Regions from separate parts of the Bradyrhizobium sp. 157 genome, predicted to be linked through region 4. Evidence: predicted binding sites of a transcription regulator. Region 4 holds the regulator's gene; each other region holds the start of a gene.
The links. The regulator LexA, encoded in region 4, represses DNA repair genes until DNA is damaged. The targets are predictions, from matches to a motif close to TGTTCNNNNTGTGTTCNG.
Positions count from the first base shown of each region.

Region 1: the regulator LexA is predicted to act here: its motif matches at 3,048-3,065, upstream of IVA95_RS22050 (helicase-related protein).
Region 2: the regulator LexA is predicted to act here: its motif matches at 1,928-1,945, upstream of IVA95_RS21650 (DNA repair protein).
Region 3: the regulator LexA is predicted to act here: its motif matches at 1,945-1,962, upstream of recA (recombinase RecA).

Region 1 is NZ_JADPKF010000082.1:3,660-8,236, forward strand. It holds gene IVA95_RS22050 (helicase-related protein) at 1-2,798, opposite strand, end outside; gene IVA95_RS22055 (DUF3108 domain-containing protein) at 3,632-4,441, opposite strand.
Region 2 is NZ_JADPKF010000081.1:25,479-30,055, reverse strand. It holds gene IVA95_RS21655 (DNA polymerase Y family protein) at 1-745, opposite strand, end outside; gene IVA95_RS21650 (DNA repair protein) at 1,032-1,862, opposite strand; gene IVA95_RS21645 (UdgX family uracil-DNA binding protein) at 2,211-3,659, shown strand; gene IVA95_RS21640 (VOC family protein) at 3,949-4,419, opposite strand.
Region 3 is NZ_JADPKF010000120.1:17,423-21,999, reverse strand. It holds gene IVA95_RS35710 (hypothetical protein) at 198-377, opposite strand; gene recA (recombinase RecA) at 2,064-3,152, shown strand; gene IVA95_RS35700 (hypothetical protein) at 3,263-4,270, shown strand; gene IVA95_RS35695 (hypothetical protein) at 4,452-4,577, shown strand, end outside.
Region 4 is NZ_JADPKF010000088.1:8,606-13,182, forward strand. It holds gene IVA95_RS24680 (ComEC/Rec2 family competence protein) at 1-331, shown strand, start outside; gene IVA95_RS24685 (hypothetical protein) at 339-566, opposite strand; gene IVA95_RS24690 (hypothetical protein) at 653-1,075, opposite strand; gene lexA (transcriptional repressor LexA) at 1,305-2,006, opposite strand; gene glp (gephyrin-like molybdotransferase Glp) at 2,210-3,421, opposite strand; gene IVA95_RS24705 (HAD family phosphatase) at 3,562-4,188, opposite strand; gene IVA95_RS24710 (hypothetical protein) at 4,317-4,577, shown strand, end outside.

The DNA.
Region 1 (4,577 bases), on a different contig from region 4:
GCCTCGCTCGCGGTGGCAGGCTCGGCCGCAGCTTCCGCGGCGCTGACCGCTTCCGCCGTCTCCTGTTCCGGCGGCGCATCCAGAATTGCGGCTTCCGCCGGCGTGGTCTCGGCGGGCGCAGCTTCAGCCGCAGCAGTCGGCTCCTCGCTGGCAGCAGGCGCCAGCGAAACCTCAGGCAGCAGCGACGCCGACGATACCGGTTCGCTCGACACCGGGACTTCGGCCGCGACTTCTTCCGCGGGCGCATCAGCCGTCGCCTCGGCGCTCGCCTCGACCGGCGGTGTTTCGGCGGAGACCGTCTCGACAACAACCTCAGGCGCGGGCTTCGGTGGCAGCGGCGGGCGGCGATCCATGCGGTAGCCGAGCGCGCGCAGGATCGAGGCAAAATCTTCGCCGGCCGATCCCGTGAGCGAGGTCATCGCCTGCGTCACCACAAAACCGCGGCCATCGAACGCGCCGGCCGGCTTTTCGCCGGGCGACGTCTCGCGCCAGGCCAGCGCGGGACGGATGAGATCGGCGAGCCGCTCAAGAATGTCGACGCGCACGGCGCGCTCGCCGCACTGGCGATAGCCGAGCACGCGATAGGCATCGCGCGGCAGCGCCTTGTCGACCGGGAACGAGGTGCGCCCCGAGCTCGCCAGATGCTGCGCGCCCGACAGCGCCGACATATCGACATTGTCCTGCTTCTCGGCCCACAGCAGCGACGCCAGCGCGCGCGCCGCAGGTTTTAACAGCGCCGGGAAATAGATGTGATAAGCGCCGAAGCGCACGCCGTATTTGCGCAACGTCGCGCGCGAGGCCTGGTCGAGATCCTTCATCTCGCTGGCGATCTTGCTCCGCTCCAGCACGCCGAGCGCTTCGACGAGCTGGAACGCGATGCCGCGCGCGATTCCCGTGATGTCCTCGGCCTTGGACAGGCCGAACAGCGGGCCCAACAGCTTTTCGATATGCGTCTTCAGCCACAGATCGAGCCGCGCCTGCACGGCCTCGCGCGACGCGCCGGACAGCCGCTCGTCGGCAATGATGCGGATGCGCGGATGCAGCGCGTCGTCGGCGGCGACGAGCTTTGCCACCGCATCGCCGGTCCAGCGGATGGTGCCGTCGGAGGTCAGCACGAACTGATCGTCCGGCGCGGCGCTAAGTTTGCCGGCGCGCGCGTCGATCTCGCTCGCCAGCACCTGCTGGGCGGCCGCCTGCAGCGCTTTCGCGTCCGAGCCGGCTTCCGCCGCATCGGGCGCGAAGGTAAATCCATCGAGCCGGCCGATCGCGTGGCCTTCCACAATCACTTCGCCGGTCTTGCCAATTTCCGTATTCAAAACTGAGTTCTCCCGCAGGCGGCGCATCAATACACTGGTCCGCCGGTCAACGAAACGCTCCGTAAGGCGTTCATGCAGCGCATCGGATAATTTATTTTCCACCTCACGGGTGATCCCCTGCCAGTGGTCGGGGTCGGACAGCCAGTCCGGCCGGTTGGCGACGAAGGTCCAGGTGCGAATTTGCGCGATCCGGCCCGACAGCGTGTCGATATCGCCGGTAACGCGGTCGGCCTGGTCGACCTGGGCGCCAAACCATGCGTCGGGTATCCGACCCTTTCGCATCAGGAATGCATAAAGCGTGGTCACGAGTTCGGCGTGGGCAGCGGGTGCGATCTTGCGGTAATCCGGGATCTGGCAGGCGTCCCACAGCCGTTCCACGGCTGATGCGCCGTGGGCCATTTCCCTCACCTCGCCGTCGCGCGCCGCATGATCGAGCACGCGCAAATCTTCGGCAATCGGCGCGCGGGTCAGCGCGTCGTGGCCCGGCGGCAGCGCCAGCGAGACCTGCAGCGCGCCGAGCGAGGAGAAATCCAGCTTCGAATTGCGCCATTGCAGCATTTTGACGGTATCGAAGGTGTGGTTCTGCAGCGCGTTCACCAGTTCCGGCTCGAACGGTGCACAGCGGCCCGTGGTGCCGAAGGTGCCGTTGCGCGTCGCGCGCCCGGCGCGGCCCGCGATCTGCGCGAACTCGGCCGGATTGAGCCTGCGGAACTGATAGCCGTCATATTTGCGATCGGAGGCAAAGGCGACGTGATCGACGTCGAGGTTCAGCCCCATGCCGACCGCATCGGTGGCGACGAGATAGTCGACGTCGCCGTTCTGGAACATCGCGACTTGCGCATTGCGCGTGCGTGGCGAGAGCGAGCCGAGCACGACCGCCGCGCCGCCATGCTGCCTGCGGATCAATTCGGCGATCGCATAGACTTCATCGGCCGAGAACGCGACGATTGCGGTGCGCCGCGGCTGGCGCGTGATCTTGCGGTCGCCGGCGAATTCGAGCTGCGACAGCCGGGGACGCGTGACGATGGACGCGCCCGGCAGCAGCCGCTCGATGATCGGGCGCATGGTGGCGGCGCCAAGCAGCAGCGTCTCGTCGCGGCCGCGGCGGTGCAGGATGCGATCGGTGAAGACATGCCCGCGCTCCAGATCGGCCGCGATCTGGATTTCGTCGACGGCGAGAAACGAGACGTCGAGGTCGCGCGGCATCGCTTCGACGGTGGAAACCCAGTAGCGCGGATTCTTCGGCTTGATCTTCTCTTCGCCGGTGACGAGCGCGACCGCTTCGCTGCCGGCGCGCGCCGCGATCTTGTTGTAGACCTCGCGCGCCAGGAGCCGCAGCGGCAGGCCGATCACGCCGGACGAGTGCCCCAGCATCCGCTCGATGGCCAGATGCGTCTTGCCGGTGTTGGTCGGCCCGAGCACGGCAGTAACGCCCGCGCCGCGCGCGCGTTCGGTTGTGAACGTAGAAGGAGAGAAAGCCATTCTGTGCAGGTGTTTCTTATTTAAGTGCGAGCGCTCACCCCGTCATTGCGAGCCAACGGGTCGGCGCAAAAGCGCCGCCCGATGATGAACTCCGCGAAGCAATCCATAGCGCCACGTGTGGAGGTATGGATTGCTTCGTCGCTTCGCTCCTCGCAATGATGGAAAAACGCGGAGTTTCTCTTTCGTTTGGCACCAGCTGCGCCGATTCTGTTTCACTTTGCGACGGTGATGCGGTCGCGGCTTAAGCTCTGGAACGAGTCTGGAACGAATCGCGTCCGAATCGCTGACTCCTCCCGAGACCCGATACGTTCACCGCAACATCTCGCGCTGAAGCGCACCCGGCGGCACTAGATCAAGTTTACAGCGGCTCCACAAGCGACGGTTTCGGGACTAATTTCTTAAAAAGAACGAGGCAGCGGAGTCGAATCAGAACCGGGGAAGAGTCAACATGATTCATGCTGCCACTCATGTCGCTTTACTGGCACCGGTGCCACCACAAACAAAGCTATGTTCCCTCCCCCCTTGCGGGGTCGAGACGAGCGAAGCTCGCTCTTAGGGCTAGGGAGAGGGTTGGCGGCAACGGCGGTGCTCGTGGCTTACCCCTCTCCCCGACCCTCCCCCGCAAGGGAGGAGGGAGCGATAGAGTCTTCGTCCCTCACTTAATCATCGCAACCCTCGGCCGGCTCTCTCCGCTCCCTCGCCCCGCTCTTCGCGGGGAGAGGGTCGGGGTGAGGGGCTGTCTCCGCGAGTCCCGCTGTGGAAACAGCCCCTCACCCGGATTGCTGCGCAATCCGACCTCTCCCCGCGAAGAGCGGGGCGAGGTGACTTCAAACTCAATTCGTCTTCGCCACCCGTGGCGGCATCGCTGACGTCACGAACGACGTCGCTTCCAGCATCGCCAGGCCAAACGGCGTCGGGATCGTCATACGGAACGGAACCAGGACGCGCGTGCCGGCGATCGGCACGAAGGTGATCTCCATCTTTCGCTCGGCGGCGAGATATTTGATCACGGGGCGATCGGGGATGTAGCCTGCAACCGGGTTGAAATAGATCGCGCAGACCAGCGCCGGCCCGTGATAGCCCTTTTCGGCCTTCACGGTTTCCATGCGCTTGTAGTCGAGCTTGAGATCGTAGCGCAGCCGGCCGTCAAAGATCCCGGCCCCCGTGCGGCAGGAATCCGGCGCCAGCACCTCGCCATTGCCGGGCACGCGCAGCATCGAGCCGGTCATGGGATCGAGCACGCTTTTGCGGTGCGCCTCGGTGACGACGATCCGGTCGGGATCGACCGGCGGCGCCGGGTCGATCGAAAAATCCTTCACGTTGCCGTTGGCCAGCACGAGGCGGATGGTCTCGGATTTCTTCTGCGTGGTGGTGGTCGCGGTATAGGCGTTCGCCACCAGCGCGCCGTTGATGACGCGGCCCTGGCTGGCGCCGGAGCCGGTGCCGCCGGAAAACGCCTTCAACAGCCCGGCCGTGCCGCCTTGCGCGGAGGCCGAGAACACGTCGTCGCCGATTTCGATGGTCCAGCTTCCTTTGCCGACGGGGATGCCCGCCAGCGTCGCCTCATACTGCGCATCCAGCCGCCCCTGCGCGGAAGCGGCCTGCGGCGCGAGCGCTGCCCACGCGGCGGCGCACAAGCCGATGACGAGGCCAAGCCTTGCGGAGAGGGTTTGGCGCGAAACGGCGCATCTGGCAGTCACGAATGAGAAATCCCGGGATCGGCGCGAGCTGATGTTCATTTAGGCAAAAATATCCGGCAAACAACGCGTGTTTTCGCGA
Region 2 (4,577 bases), on a different contig from region 4:
TGTCCATCGCCGTAACCAGCATCGCGGCGAGCGCGGACAGGTTCATCGCGATCACGGTATCGGTGGCGACCGGATCGGGAAAGCGTTTCTCCACGATGTAATCCGGCAGCGGTTTTCGCGGGCTGATCGGCGCATCGCCCTGCCCGAGTGCCTGCTGCAACAGCGCCGTAAAAGACGCACCGAACCGCGCCGTGATTTCGTGGCGCCCGCGCGAGGCGACGTCGCCGATGGTCTTTAGCCCGGCGCGGCGCAGGCCGGCGGTGATGGCATCACCGGCGCCGAGCGCAGATACCGGCAACGGACTGACGGCTTCGGCCTCCTCGCCATCGGCAACGATCTTTCCGGAGGCGTGGCGCGTCAGCGTGCGGGCGCAGATCGCGGTGGAGGCGATTGCGGCGCTGATGGCAAAGCCGCGGCGGCTCAGCGCGCCGTTGACGATCTGCAGCAACGCACGCTCGCCGCCGAACAGATGGGCGCAGCCGGTGATGTCGAGATAGAGCCCATACGGCAGATCGAGCGCTACCAGTGGGGTGAAGCGGTCGCACCAGTCGGCGATGTCTTCGAGCGTCTTGCGGTCGGCGACTTCATCCGCGTCGTACACCGTCAGCTCGGGGCAGATCGCGCGGGCATTGGCGAGCGGTAGGCCGATCGAGAGGCCGGCCTGGACGGCGACCTCGTCGAGGGAATGGATCAGGATGGCATTGTGCTGCTTGGCGACGACGACGGAGGGGAAGATTTGCGTCATCTCGATAGTGGGACTCGCGGCGACACCCTCACCCCAACCCTCCCCCGCAAGCGGGAGAGGGAGCGCACCGGTCGTGTTGTTAGAGATATCAACCCGGGCACTGCTGTCGTTCCCTCCCCCCTTGCGGGGTCCGAGGCGAGCGAAGCTCGCTCTCGAGGTTAGGGAGAGGGATGGCGGCAACGGCGGTGCTTGTGGCTTACCCCTCTCCCCAGCCCTCCCCCGCAAGGGGGGAGGGAGCGCACTGCCCGTGTCGCAGACAGCATCGCTCGAAACCGCTTTGCAATTTTCAGCTTGCGCGGCGCTGGCCGGCGAAAGCTTGCGCTTGATGCGGTCGATGGGCAGGCGTGGCAGCCAGAGGCTGAGGATACGCCGACGGTTCACTGAATAGGCACTCATCACAATTCCATTCCATGATCCAGCGGCCGACCGGGCCATGACGGTTACGAACGAGCTGCGCGTCGAATACCGGCGCGCCCCAGGCGCTCCAAGGCGCCGCAGGCATTAAAGGCGCCGCAGGTATTGAAGACGCGCCCGGCGGCGAATGCGCCGCGCGCACGATCCATCGGGTCTCCGCGGTCGAGGGGCGCGGCTCCGCCGCCACCCGCAGCAGCAATGCGGTGACGCCCGAGGCTGCTGCGGCCAGCGTGAGCTTGCGGCTGGCGACGAGATCGAGCTGACGCGCCTGTCCCCAGACTTCCAGCACGACGGCACCGAGCGCGTCGCAGGCCAGCGCGTCGGCGGTGGTCCGCAGCGCGGCGTCGGTGTCGATGGCGCGCACGGTGACGAGCAGCCGCGGATCGAGACCCAATTCGCACAGCCCGCTCATCGACAGCGCGCCCGCTTCAATTTCCGAAAAATCCTGCCGTACCCAGACCAGCGGCCGGCGTGGCGATACCCTTCCCGCCAGCCCTGCGATGAAGCCGGTTGCTGATGCGCTCTGGTGTCCCTCGGCGAACACTTCATGCACCGTTGCGAGCGCAAGCCCACCCTGCAGCACGGCATCCGCCGCCTTATGGCCAAGCGCAATCTTATTGAGGTCATGCGCATCGCCATGCGCCTCCAGGCGCTCGATGCTTCCGCGCAAACTCGCAAGCGTGCTTGTGCGTGCGGTGCTCATCCGCCGTTCCTTCAGAAAATTGGCCTTTACCGCTTCTTCCCGAGTGAACGCGCGGCTGGCTCATTTGTTCATGATATGTTCTAATATAAAGCTAACAGCGTCGGCAGAGTCAATCGAGATCGACGCTTTGCCAATTCATGAGCGGAATCAAAGGGATTCAAATGGCTGGATTTTGAAGACCGTCATGGCCGGGCTTGCCGCCTTCGCTAAAGCTTCGGCGGCCGAGTGAGCTTGTGGCCCGGCGAAGCCTTGGCGGAGACGGGTCCCGGCCACGTCTTAGTCGCCGACGAAAGGAAAGACGTGGATGCCCGGGTCAAGCCCGGGCATGACGAGAACGGAGAGTGTGACATGCGCAACATCACCCTCGATAGCCAAACCGATTTCGATGGCTGGCGTAAAGCGGCCCGCGCGCTGGCGCTGAATGACGTGAAACCGTCCGACGTGAGCTGGCGCGTGGCTGACGATGCGCCCGAACTGTTCGAGCCGATCGCGCCGCCGCTCGAGCCGCCACAGGGCACCTTCAACGTGCCGGCCAGATTCGTCGAACTGGCGGAGGCTACCATCCTGCACCGCACCCCCGAGCGCTTCGCCCTGCTCTATCGCCTGCTATGGCGGTTGCGAACGCATCACGATCTGCTTGAACTCGCGACCGATCCTGACGTGGCTGAGATCACCGCGATGGCCAAGGCCGTGCGCCGCGACGAGCACAAGATGCATGTCCTTGTCCGCTTCCGCGAAATAGGCCGCGAGCAGAACTCGCACTTCGTCGCCTGGTTCGAGCCGGAGCACCACATCGTCGAACTGGCCGCCCCGTTCTTCGCGCGCCGCTTCGCCGACATGCCGTGGTCGATCCTGACGCCTGATCTCTGCGCGCATTGGGACGGCCTCGTTGTCTCGTTCACGCCGGGCGTCAGCAGAAGCGAAGCCCCTGGCGCGGACCGGCTGGAGGAAACCTGGCGGCGCTATTACGCCAGCATTTTCAATCCCGCCCGGCTGAAAGTGCAGACCATGCAAAAGGAGACGTCCCGGAACTACTGGCGGAACCTGCCGGAGGCTTCATCGATTAAACCCCTGATCGAAAGCGCCGGACACAGCGCAAACGCGATGATCGCGAATGCCGCGACCGAGCCGCAGAAGCGACCGGAACTGCCGAAAGCCAGCCATAAGGCAAGCGAAATGCCCCGCAAACACGCCGATGATATCGAGACGCTGCGCGAAGAAGCCGCCGATTGCCGCGCCTGTCATCTTTACAAGAATGCCACCCAGACCGTGTTCGGCGAAGGCCGCCAAACCGCGCGGATCATGCTGGTCGGCGAACAGCCCGGCGACAAGGAAGATCTCGCCGGAAAGCCGTTCGTGGGGCCCGCGGGGCAAATGCTCGACCGCGCGCTGGAAGAAGCCGGCATCGATCGCCGCACGGTTTACGTCACCAATGCGGTGAAGCATTTCAAGTTCGTCCCGCGCGGAAAGATCCGCCTGCACCAGAAGCCGAACACCCCGGAAATCAAGGCATGCCGGCAATGGTACGAACGCGAGCTGGCCGCGATCAAACCCGATCTGGTGGTGGCAATGGGCGCAACCGCAGCGCAAAGCGTGTTCGGGAAAATTACGCCGATCAACAAGAACCGCGGCCGCGCGATTGATCTCGCCGACGGCACCAGGGCGCTGGTGACGGTACACCCGTCCTATCTGCTGCGGTTGCCGGACGCCGATGCCAAAGCGCGCGAATACCGGCGCTTCGTCCAGGACCTCAAAATCGCCGCCGACGTGCTGCGAAAATCGGCACATGCGGCCTGAATTCCGCCAGTCCGACAGCCGCAATTTCTGGTGAAATATAACGGGAAAATTGACAATCCCGCTTACAACCATTAATTGATAGAAGACACAATCGCATTCTCAAGGGAATGTGGGACGTCTGCTCACGCTACGATGCCCCACATGGTCGACGCGCTGCGCGGTTCCCTACCTCCAGCCCCGGCGCCGCGCAGCGCGCGACCCACTTCCTCCAGCGCCTTGCGTTGTACGCAAATGGGACCGCTCGGCGTTCTACCGATGCGGACCTTCCAGCGGTATAGATCGAGCGCTTCTAGCCTCTCGCCGCGGCCTCCAGTTCTGCAATATCGAACTTGACCATCTTCAGCATGGCTTCCGTAACGCGCTTGGCTTTTGCGGGGTCGGGATCATTCATCAATTCGCCGAGCCGTTTGGGCGCAATCTGCCAGGACAGGCCCCAACGGTCTTGCAGCCAGCCGCATTGCTCGATCTTACCGCCTTCCCTCAAGGCATCCCACAAATGGTCGATCTCGGCCTGCGTGTCGCATTCGACCATAATCGAAAAACTGTGGTTGAACGGGTCGAGGGGACCCGCCTCGATCGCCATATAGCGCTGGTCGCCCAGGCTGAAGGCTGTGATCTTGACGCTGCCCGCAGGTCCGCTCGGAGTGTCGGCAGGCACGGTCGAGGTCCAATGGACCGCAGAGCCAGGAACCAGCGAAGTGTAGAAGCCAATCGCGGCCTCCATGTCCTTCTCGAACCAGAGATGCTGTGTAACCTTCATCGATGCTGCCTTTCTCCATCAGACACCAGCCGGCGCGCGGCTGCTCCTGCGACAAGGACGGATGGAGGGAGCGGCGTTCCGACAGGGGCGGTTAAAAATATTGTGGAATTTCCTTGAACCAGGTCTGGCCTGGACAGCGCGCATCCCTGGCTGTACGC
Region 3 (4,577 bases), on a different contig from region 4:
GCAAAAGGGGCCGCCGTTGGCCCCGAGATCCCCGTCCGCCGGGAGTGGATGCCTCGCGTATTGAAAGATCAACTCCGGGCTTTTACGGGCCCAAGCACGTTATCGGGCACGTAAACCGGGTTATCGCTCGGCTCTAAGCCGATGAGTTGCGGAGAAATTTCTCCGGTGGAAGGCTGCGGAAGCGGCCGCCGAGTGGGTTATTCCCGTTTGGCCTTTTTCAGCTCCCGATCAATCCGGAGCTGGACCCGCCGGATGGCAAGCAGATTGAGCTTGGCTTCGGTCTTGCCCGTGACGACCCTGTCCCCGATACGGAATTGCCATTTCCAGATGCCCGGAGCGACCGCCGTCACGGTGTATTCGACGCCCTTGTGGATCATATGGAAATCCCGCTGCGGCTCTCGACCGCTTCAAACCGGACCTCTCATTTAAAATTGGAATTGTTACAGCCGCTGACAATGCCTTTGCCGCGACGCACATGGCCGAAATCCGCTCCCTCCCATCGACAACCCATGGGCGTGACCGAATTCCCTTGCCGAATTCCCTTGCCGCCCCAATTTCCGCGACGCACAAAAAGCACTGCGCCGCGCAAGCGGAGTATGGTCGCTTGGCGGCGCAGGCCTATTCCCCGAGTGATGCAATATCCCAGGCAAGAATGTTGTCGGGGGCGATAGGAAAAAGGTTCAACGCGCCCGAGACAAATTTACTGGGCGATGAGCACGCCGAAGGGGGCCGCGTGGGGAGTACCTGCCCGCTTGGACGGCCATCCGGGATGTCCGGGGTGCCCGGCTTCCTATTCCTGCCGCGATGGATAAGGCTGCCGCGGCGGAATATGGGTTCGCGATGGCGCGTCCGGCCGGACGGGCTGCGGCAGCCTTGACGGCTCCGGCGTGCGGCTGAGGTTCAACAGCCATGTGAGGAGATCAGCGCCATGGTGTTGAAGCGTCGGCAGGATGGGTTCGTAGGCAAGGGCGGCCACGGGGCGGTCGTTTGTGTCTGCATGCCGCTGAGCATAGCGTGCGGCGCCTTGATGGACGGTTCAGATCTAACCGCAAGCACGCCTAAAATTGTAGGCGATGTCACCACGTCCCGATTTGCAGATCGGACACGATGAGGCCGCCGTTCGGCGGCCTCATCGCGAGAGCTAGCTTTCCGGCTGCTCTACATCAGGCGCCCGGGGGCTGGCGTCGGGCGCCCCTTCACTTCTGGCCCGAAGGTCGGCGGCCTTATCGAGAAAGCCCGCGGCGACCTCCGGATCCGTAGTGGCCATTGCAAATTTGAGAAAGGTTGCCGCTTGTTCCGTGAGGTATTTCTTGCCCGGCACAATACTGGTTCCCCGTTTACTACTGTCATTACCCGTCACACCTGCTGCGAATACGCATTGCGGCGAAATCCGTTCCGGGGAAAAGTACGAAACTATACTTAAGTCGGTGGTCTCACGCTGATCGTGCGTCCGGACTTGGGGCCGGGCGCGGAAGGCGCCAGCCCAGCGAGGCAGGGTGGGGCGCGATGTCAGTCCTCGCCCAAAAGCTTCCCGGTTTCCTATGGACCAAATGAAGCCGGGTACAGGCGAGGCAGACGACGGACACATACGAATTGGGCTCGCGAATTGGGCTCGCCGTCCGGTGCGGTCGCCGGAAGCCGATGCTGCACTTCGTGCCCAGCCGTGGGTTTGCGTAGTTGGGGGACCGTCCGGCCAACGAAAGGCGAAGTGCGGGGGTGGCCATCTGCGTCAGGACATGCCGCGAGCTGGGATTGAAGATTCGAAGTTCCGGTACCGAAACACCGTGGTGTTACGGACTCCAAAAATGCGTGTGGATGAATCTATGCTTAATGTCGCCGGGGCTGCTTTTCATTCCGAACCAATTTGTACCGGCAGAGGGCCGCCGAGAGGCGGCCCTCTTTTTATTTTGTACGGGCGAAGGACTCGGAAATGAATCCGGCGAAAAGAACATATTGCGAACATGGAACAAAGGTGGTACAAATCTTCTAAACGAAATCGAATCCTAAAAGCTGCTCACCGCCGTTTTCCCGCTCGCGAATCCCCGCCATAAGGAGCACGTATTATGTCCGCTACTGCCCTGCGTATCGTTGAAGGATCCTCCATGGATAAGACCAAGGCCCTGTCCGCCGCGCTCTCCCAGATCGAGCGCCAGTTCGGCAAGGGCTCGGTGATGAAGCTGGGCAAGAACGATCGCTCGATGGACGTCGAGACGGTGTCGTCGGGCTCGCTCGGGCTCGACATCGCGCTCGGCGTCGGCGGGCTGCCGAAGGGGCGGGTGGTCGAAATCTACGGGCCGGAATCCTCCGGCAAGACCACGCTGGCGCTGCACACGGTGGCGGAAGGGCAGAAGAAGGGCGGCATCTGCGCCTTCATCGACGCCGAACATGCGCTTGACCCGGTCTATGCGCGCAAGCTCGGTGTCAACATCGACGAGCTCCTGATCTCGCAGCCCGATACCGGCGAGCAGGCCTTGGAAATCTGCGACACGCTGGTGCGCTCCGGCGCGATCGATGTGCTGGTGGTCGATTCGGTGGCGGCCCTGGTGCCGAAGGCCGAACTCGAAGGCGAGATGGGCGATGCGCTGCCCGGTCTGCAGGCGCGGCTGATGAGCCAGGCGCTGCGCAAGCTCACCGCCTCGATTAACAAGTCCAACACCATGGTGATCTTCATCAACCAGATCCGCATGAAGATCGGCGTGATGTACGGCTCGCCTGAAACCACCACCGGGGGCAACGCGCTGAAATTTTACGCCTCCGTCCGCCTCGACATTCGCCGCATCGGCGCGATCAAGGAGCGCGACGAAGTCGTCGGCAACACCACCCGCGTCAAGGTGGTGAAGAACAAGCTGGCGCCGCCCTTCAAGCAGGTCGAGTTCGACATCATGTATGGCGAGGGCGTCTCCAAGATGGGCGAGATCCTCGACCTCGGCGTCAAGGCCGGCATCGTCGAAAAATCCGGCGCCTGGTTTTCCTATGACAGCCAGCGGCTCGGCCAGGGACGCGAGAACGCAAAAGCCTTCCTCAAGGCCAACCCTGACATGACTGCCAAGATCGAGATGGCGATTCGCCAGAACTCCGGCCTGATCGCCGAGCAGATTCTGGCCGGTCCCGCCGAGCGCGACGCCGAGGGCGAGGAGCCGGCAGACGAATAAGCTTTGGAAATGCTTCAGGGGTTAAGGCCTGAAGTGACGGACGGGCGCTGCGGACGTTGAGTTGCCGACGTTCTCAGCGCCCGTTTTGTTTGGTGGTGTGGGTGGGTGTGATGAAGCCTCTGATCCTGACCGGCTGGCTGATCCCGGAATTCACCAAGTCGGAATTCGCCGATCTCGCGCTTACTTTCTTCTTTCGCTTCGGCTGGGGACCGTTGCCTTCGCCGGACGAACTCGCAACCTGTCTTGGCCCGGGCACGTCCGATGTCGCACCGGGGCATCACTGGTCGGACTTTGCCACCGGGTGGAATAAAACCAAAAACAGAAGTCGCAGGGATCTCAGTCTGGCTGAATTCTGTCAGCACTACGAGACCGTCGAACTATGGTTCGACACGCAACCCAATGCGCAGTTGCAACTGATCTGGCTGCTCGATTATTTCCGATCTTATCCGGAGACTGTCGCGAAGTTGAAGTTTCGTCTGGTTGACCTCGCGATGATTGAGCTTGAACGGCTCGGCAGGTGGCAGCCGCCGGCCGTTGACATCACGGAAAAGGAATTGGCGACAGCGAGCGCGGCCTGGCAGGCCTATCGCGCGCCGACGCCGGAGGCCTGCTTCGATCTGCTCTACAAGGACTTGAGCGCTCTTCCGCTGCTCAAGCCGGTCCTGATCGATCTGCTCGAAGAATTGCCGTCAAGTTCAACAGGCCTTGGCGCCACGGAAATGCGGATGCTCGAGCTGATCGCGCGGGGGTACTCGCTCACGAGTGCGCTTTTCCATCTCTACCAACTGCGGCAAACGCGCGTCTTCAACGAGTGGGAACACGGCTACTTGCTGGATGGGCTTGCGCACGGCCCGCGTCCGGCTGTGGCGGGCCTCGACCAGGAGCTGCGCACCCTCGACCGCGAAAATTTGCGGGACCGGCATGCGGCTTATTTGCGAAGCAGACTCTCGATCACCGAATTCGGCGAGGCTGTTCTCGCCCACAAGGAAGACTTCAGTCGGCACAATCCGATCTACCGCTGGTGGGGCGGCACGCACCTGACCAACGACAATCTCTGGCGCTGGAATCCGGCGCTGGTGAAGCCCGGACGCGCGCGGGCTGAACGAGGCGTACCATGACGCGCCTGATCCTGACGGCCGATTCCTCAAGCGCGGGCGGCGTCGTATCGGCCGGTCATGCCGATCTGGCTGTCGCCATCGAGCTCCGGATGGTTTGGGGCCACCGCCTTCCGATGCGGAGCTTGCAGCGTCTTTGGCGACGAGGACAACCCAAAGGCCGGATTCGCATTGGCTCGATTCGGTGCCGCCGCCGCGCCTGCAGAAATTCGGAATCAACGACCTCGGATTGATCGAGGCTTGCGAACGTTTTGAGGCCGTCGAGCTCTGGATGGAAGCGGCGCCCAATGCTCAACTGATACTGATCTGG
Region 4 (4,577 bases):
CGGCCTGATCGCGCAGGCCTTCAGGCCCGAGGCGCTGGCGGACGATTGCGAGCGCGCGGCGCTGATCGTGACGCTGCGGCAGGCCCCCGCAGCCTGTGGCGCTTCCGTTATCGATGCTGAACGGCTGCGGCGGCAGGGCGCGATGGCGTTGCGGCGCAGCCGGGAGGGATTTGTCGTCGATGCGGTCAAGCCGAGGGGCGTAGACCGCCCCTGGTCGCCGGTCATTGCTGACGAGAGCGAGGCCGACACCACCGTTCTTGCGCCGCGCATTGTGCCGCCCCGCGCGGTCGACGCCACGCCGGCCGAGGCAGATCTTCAGGCGGAGGAGTAGACGAGCGTCAGTGCTCGTCGACCGTGGGTTTGGCTGGTATTTCGAATGCACCGAGGTGGAATTCCTCCGGGGCATCAGGCGCCGAGGGCAGAGCGACCAGCGTGAACGACGCGTCGGGGAATTGCTGCCAGATTGCGAGATCTTCGGCCGTGATGGTGAGCCAGCCGTACCTGAACATGTACCGCCCGGGCTCAGTGACGCGCCCGGCTTTTTGCCACGTAACCTTGTTAACCACCGGCTGCCCCCTGCGGTGCCGAGTTCTGAAAAATGTACCACCATGATCCGCCGGCCTGGACCGGCGGATCATATGCGCGTGGGCGTTTATCCGGTCACGATCGATTCGGCCGTAGGTGCTTCCGTTACCTTTGGCGCACGTTCGCCACCGGTCTGGACCACCGGCAATTGCAGCACGGTCGCGCGCTGGCCTTCGCAAAGCTGCGTCACCAGCACATGGCTTCCATCGGGAAATTCGATCGCGTCATGATGACGGTCGGATATATGGGGGTCGATTTGATTGAACTTGCCGACCCGCCAGTCGGTGGTTCGAGTCCAGATCCACCGGTTGTCGTATTTGACGTCCTCAGCGAACGCCAGTTCGGTGCCGGGAAGCATGCAGACCGCCACTGCAGGCTCGCGTTCCGACGCAAAGCCGCGGGTCGATGTACCGCGGAATGTCGTTGTGATCAGCGTCTCGCCGACCTGGGCAGGCCGCGTAGCCACAGCATGCAGGCTATAGTCACACATCGGATGGCTCCCTCGTTTGAGATAGCTGACCCGTGTCTAGAAGGAGGCACAGGCCTCTATCAGAGTGGACATGGCGCAGAGCCTTTTCTTCTTTCTGGGCAATTCTGCGACTGGCGCACTGCGCCACATTCACAAACGCGCTAACGTGCCTTAGTTCCACACGCGCAACAAAAAACCCCGGCCGAGGGCCGGGGCTGGCTTTCGTCACGGCGCCGGAGCGCATAACGGGTCAGTATTTGCGGTACAGCCCGATCAGCTTGCCCTGAATCCGGACCCGGTTCGGCGGCAGGATGCGGACTTCATAGGCGGCGTTGGCCGGCTCGAGCGCAATCGAGGCGCCGCGGCGGCGGAAGCGCTTCAGGGTGGCCTCTTCCTCGTCGATCAACGCCACCACGATATCACCGGTGTCGGCGGTCTCGTTGCGCTGGATCAGCGCCATGTCGCCGTCGAGGATGCCGGCATCCACCATGGAATCGCCGCGCACTTCGAGCGCGTAATGCTCGCCGGAGCCGAGCATGTCCGGCGGCACGCTGATGGTGTGGCTGCGCGTCTGCAGCGCCTCGATCGGCGTACCGGCGGCAATCCGGCCCATGACAGGCACAGCGACTGGGCGATTGCCGTCGTCCTCGGCGGCCGGCGCGCTCACCGTGCGCTTGCCGAGCGTGCCCTCGATGACGCTCGGCGTGAAGCCGCGGCGGCCGTTGGCGGCGGCAGCGAGCTCGGGCAGCTTGATGACTTCGATGGCGCGGGCGCGGTTGGGCAGGCGGCGGATGAAGCCGCGCTCCTCCAACGCCGTGATGAGGCGGTGGATTCCGGATTTCGAGCGCAGATCGAGCGCATCCTTCATCTCGTCGAACGAGGGCGGCACGCCGGCCTCTTTCAGCCGTTCATTGATGAAACGCAGAAGTTCATACTGTTTGCGCGTAAGCATCGCGAGCAATCCCCCGGTTGGCGTCGTCTCGTTCCGAATCTTTAGCGCCCAGATCGTGGAGTCCCCAAACTCTCAACCAAAGACACTAGCAGTCGAAACAAATCATGAACGGACACTATATGTTCGATATGTGTTCCGCAACCATTTAATTTGAGGTGAACGCATTGCGGTTCCGGTCCAAGGTGCTGTTGGAACGCCGTTCGTCATTCCGGCAGCCGGAGCAACTCGCAACGCGATCCCTTTGCGGCAGCCGGCGCGAACGGCGGACGTATCACAAGTGCCCGTGCCGCAGCGAGATTCCCTGATAGTGACGAGTCCTGATGGTTCACCGGCACGGCGACCAGCGTGCCGTCGTCGCGGGCTTCGAGGCGAGCGCGAAGATAGTCTTCGCGCTGGTCGTTGGCGGCGAGATCGCAGCCGAGCAGGGCGTTTTCGCGCGGATGATTGACGTGGTCGCGGCCCGATAAGGCGCGAATCAGCGGCACCAGAAACAGGAAGCCGCAGACATAGGAGGAGACGGGATTGCCGGGCAGGCCGATCACCCGCATCGCGCCCAACCTGCCGTGCATCATCGGCTTGCCTGGCCGCATCGCGATCCGCCAGAACGCCATGGCGACGCCCTCGGCCTCCAGCGACCGCTTGACGAGGTCGTGGTCGCCGACCGAGGCGCCGCCCACGGTGATCAGGACGTCCGCGTCGGCGTTGCGGGCACGGCGGATGCCCTCCGTGGTGGCGGCGACGGTGTCGGCGGCGATCCCGAGGTCGATGATTTCTGCGCCCTCGGCTCGCGCCAGCGCTCGCAAGCCGTAGCCGTTGGAATAGACGATCTGGCCGGGGCTGGGGGTTGCGCCTGGCATCACCAGTTCGTCGCCGGTCGCCAGCATCGCCACTTTCGGGCGGCGGTGCACCGCAAGCTCCGGGTAGTTCATGCCGGCGGCAAGCGAGAGATCGCGGTCGGTGAGGCGGCGCCCGCGTTTGAGGAGGACGTCGCCTTCGCGGAAATCAACGCCCGCTGGGCGGATATGCCGTCCCGGAACGGCAGCTTCCGTGATGGTGATATGATCGCCCTCGATGGCAGCGTCTTCCTGGATGACGACGGCGTCTGCGCCATCGGGGATCACGCCGCCGGTAAAGATCCGCACCGCTTCGCCTGGGCCTACCTTCCGCTCGAACGGGCGGCCGGCGGCGACCTCGCCGATCACCTTCAGCCGTGCGCCGACATCGGCGGCGTCGGCCGCGCGCACCGCATAGCCGTCCATCGCCGACATCGCCTGCGGCGGCTGCGTCCGCCGCGCGGCGACGTCGCGTGCGAGAATGCGGTGATACGCTTCATCGAGCGCCACCATTTCTTCGGGCAGCGCCGCTGCGCCGGCAAGGATCGCGGCAAGCGCATCGGCAACCGGCATCAAGGCCACGCTGGCACTCCTGCTTCGACTTCATTGCGAGGAGCAGCGCGACGAAGCAATCCACACTTCCTTCCTGGCCATGGATTGCTTCGCTTCGCTCGCAATGACGGGGTAATCATCTAAATTCCAAGTGCTTAAATTCCAAGTGCTTAAATTCCAAGTGCGGTCAGTGCCCTGGCCACGTCATCCGTCGATGTCACGTGGATGGCAGAAAGGCCGCGCGCCCGCGCACCTTCGATATTGGCGGCTGAATCGTCGAAGAACAGGATCCGCGACGCCGGCACGCCGATCGCTTTTATCACATGATCATAGGCTTCGGCGTCGGGTTTGCGCATACCGATGCTGGAGGACAAAAAAATCTCCCGGAAATGGCTGAGCACCTCCGCATAGGCCTGCGAAAAATGCGTGACATGGGCCGGATTGGTGTTGGAAAAAGCATAGAGCGGCAGGCGCTTTGCAGCACCCGCCAGAAGCTGTGCAATTCCGGGCATCTCGCCGGTGAAGATCGCGTTCCAGCCTTCCAGGAACTGCGCGTCGGTGATGCCGATGCCGAGCGACCGGCGCAGGCTCGCAAAGAACGCCGCATCGTCGATCCGGCCGGTCTCGTGGTGCTTGAAACTATCGTCGACGACAAAGCGTCCGGCGAGATCGGCAGGCGCGCAACCAGCATGCCCAGCCCAGCAGGTCATTACCTGATCAAAACTGATGTCGAGCACGACGCGGCCGAGATCGAACAGCAAGGCGTCGACGGAGTGGGGCGCTGGCGGCGAATTCATGGCAGTCGTTTACAAAACTGGACCGGCCTCGGCAACGGCCACGGGGATTTGCGTCGCAGTCCAATCCGGCGCTTAAGCCCGTACGCGGGCTGTGCTAAGGCTTGGGGCCAATTTCAGGGAGTAGTCGCATGCAAGTTGTTGGCAGAATTCTGGGCGCTGTCGCCGTGATCGCATTGTTGGCTGGATCCGCTGCCGCCCAACAAGGTCCCGCCAAATATGGCGAGGAGGACAAGCCCAAGACGCCCTCGCAAATCGAGGCGGAGAGGGAGGCCGAGCGGGCCTACCGGAGATCGCTCGGCAACATCCCGGAGCAGCAGAAGAGTTCCGACCCCTGGGGGACGATGCGCGGCGATAGCGCACCGCCGAAAGCAGCGGCCAAGGCGCCGGCA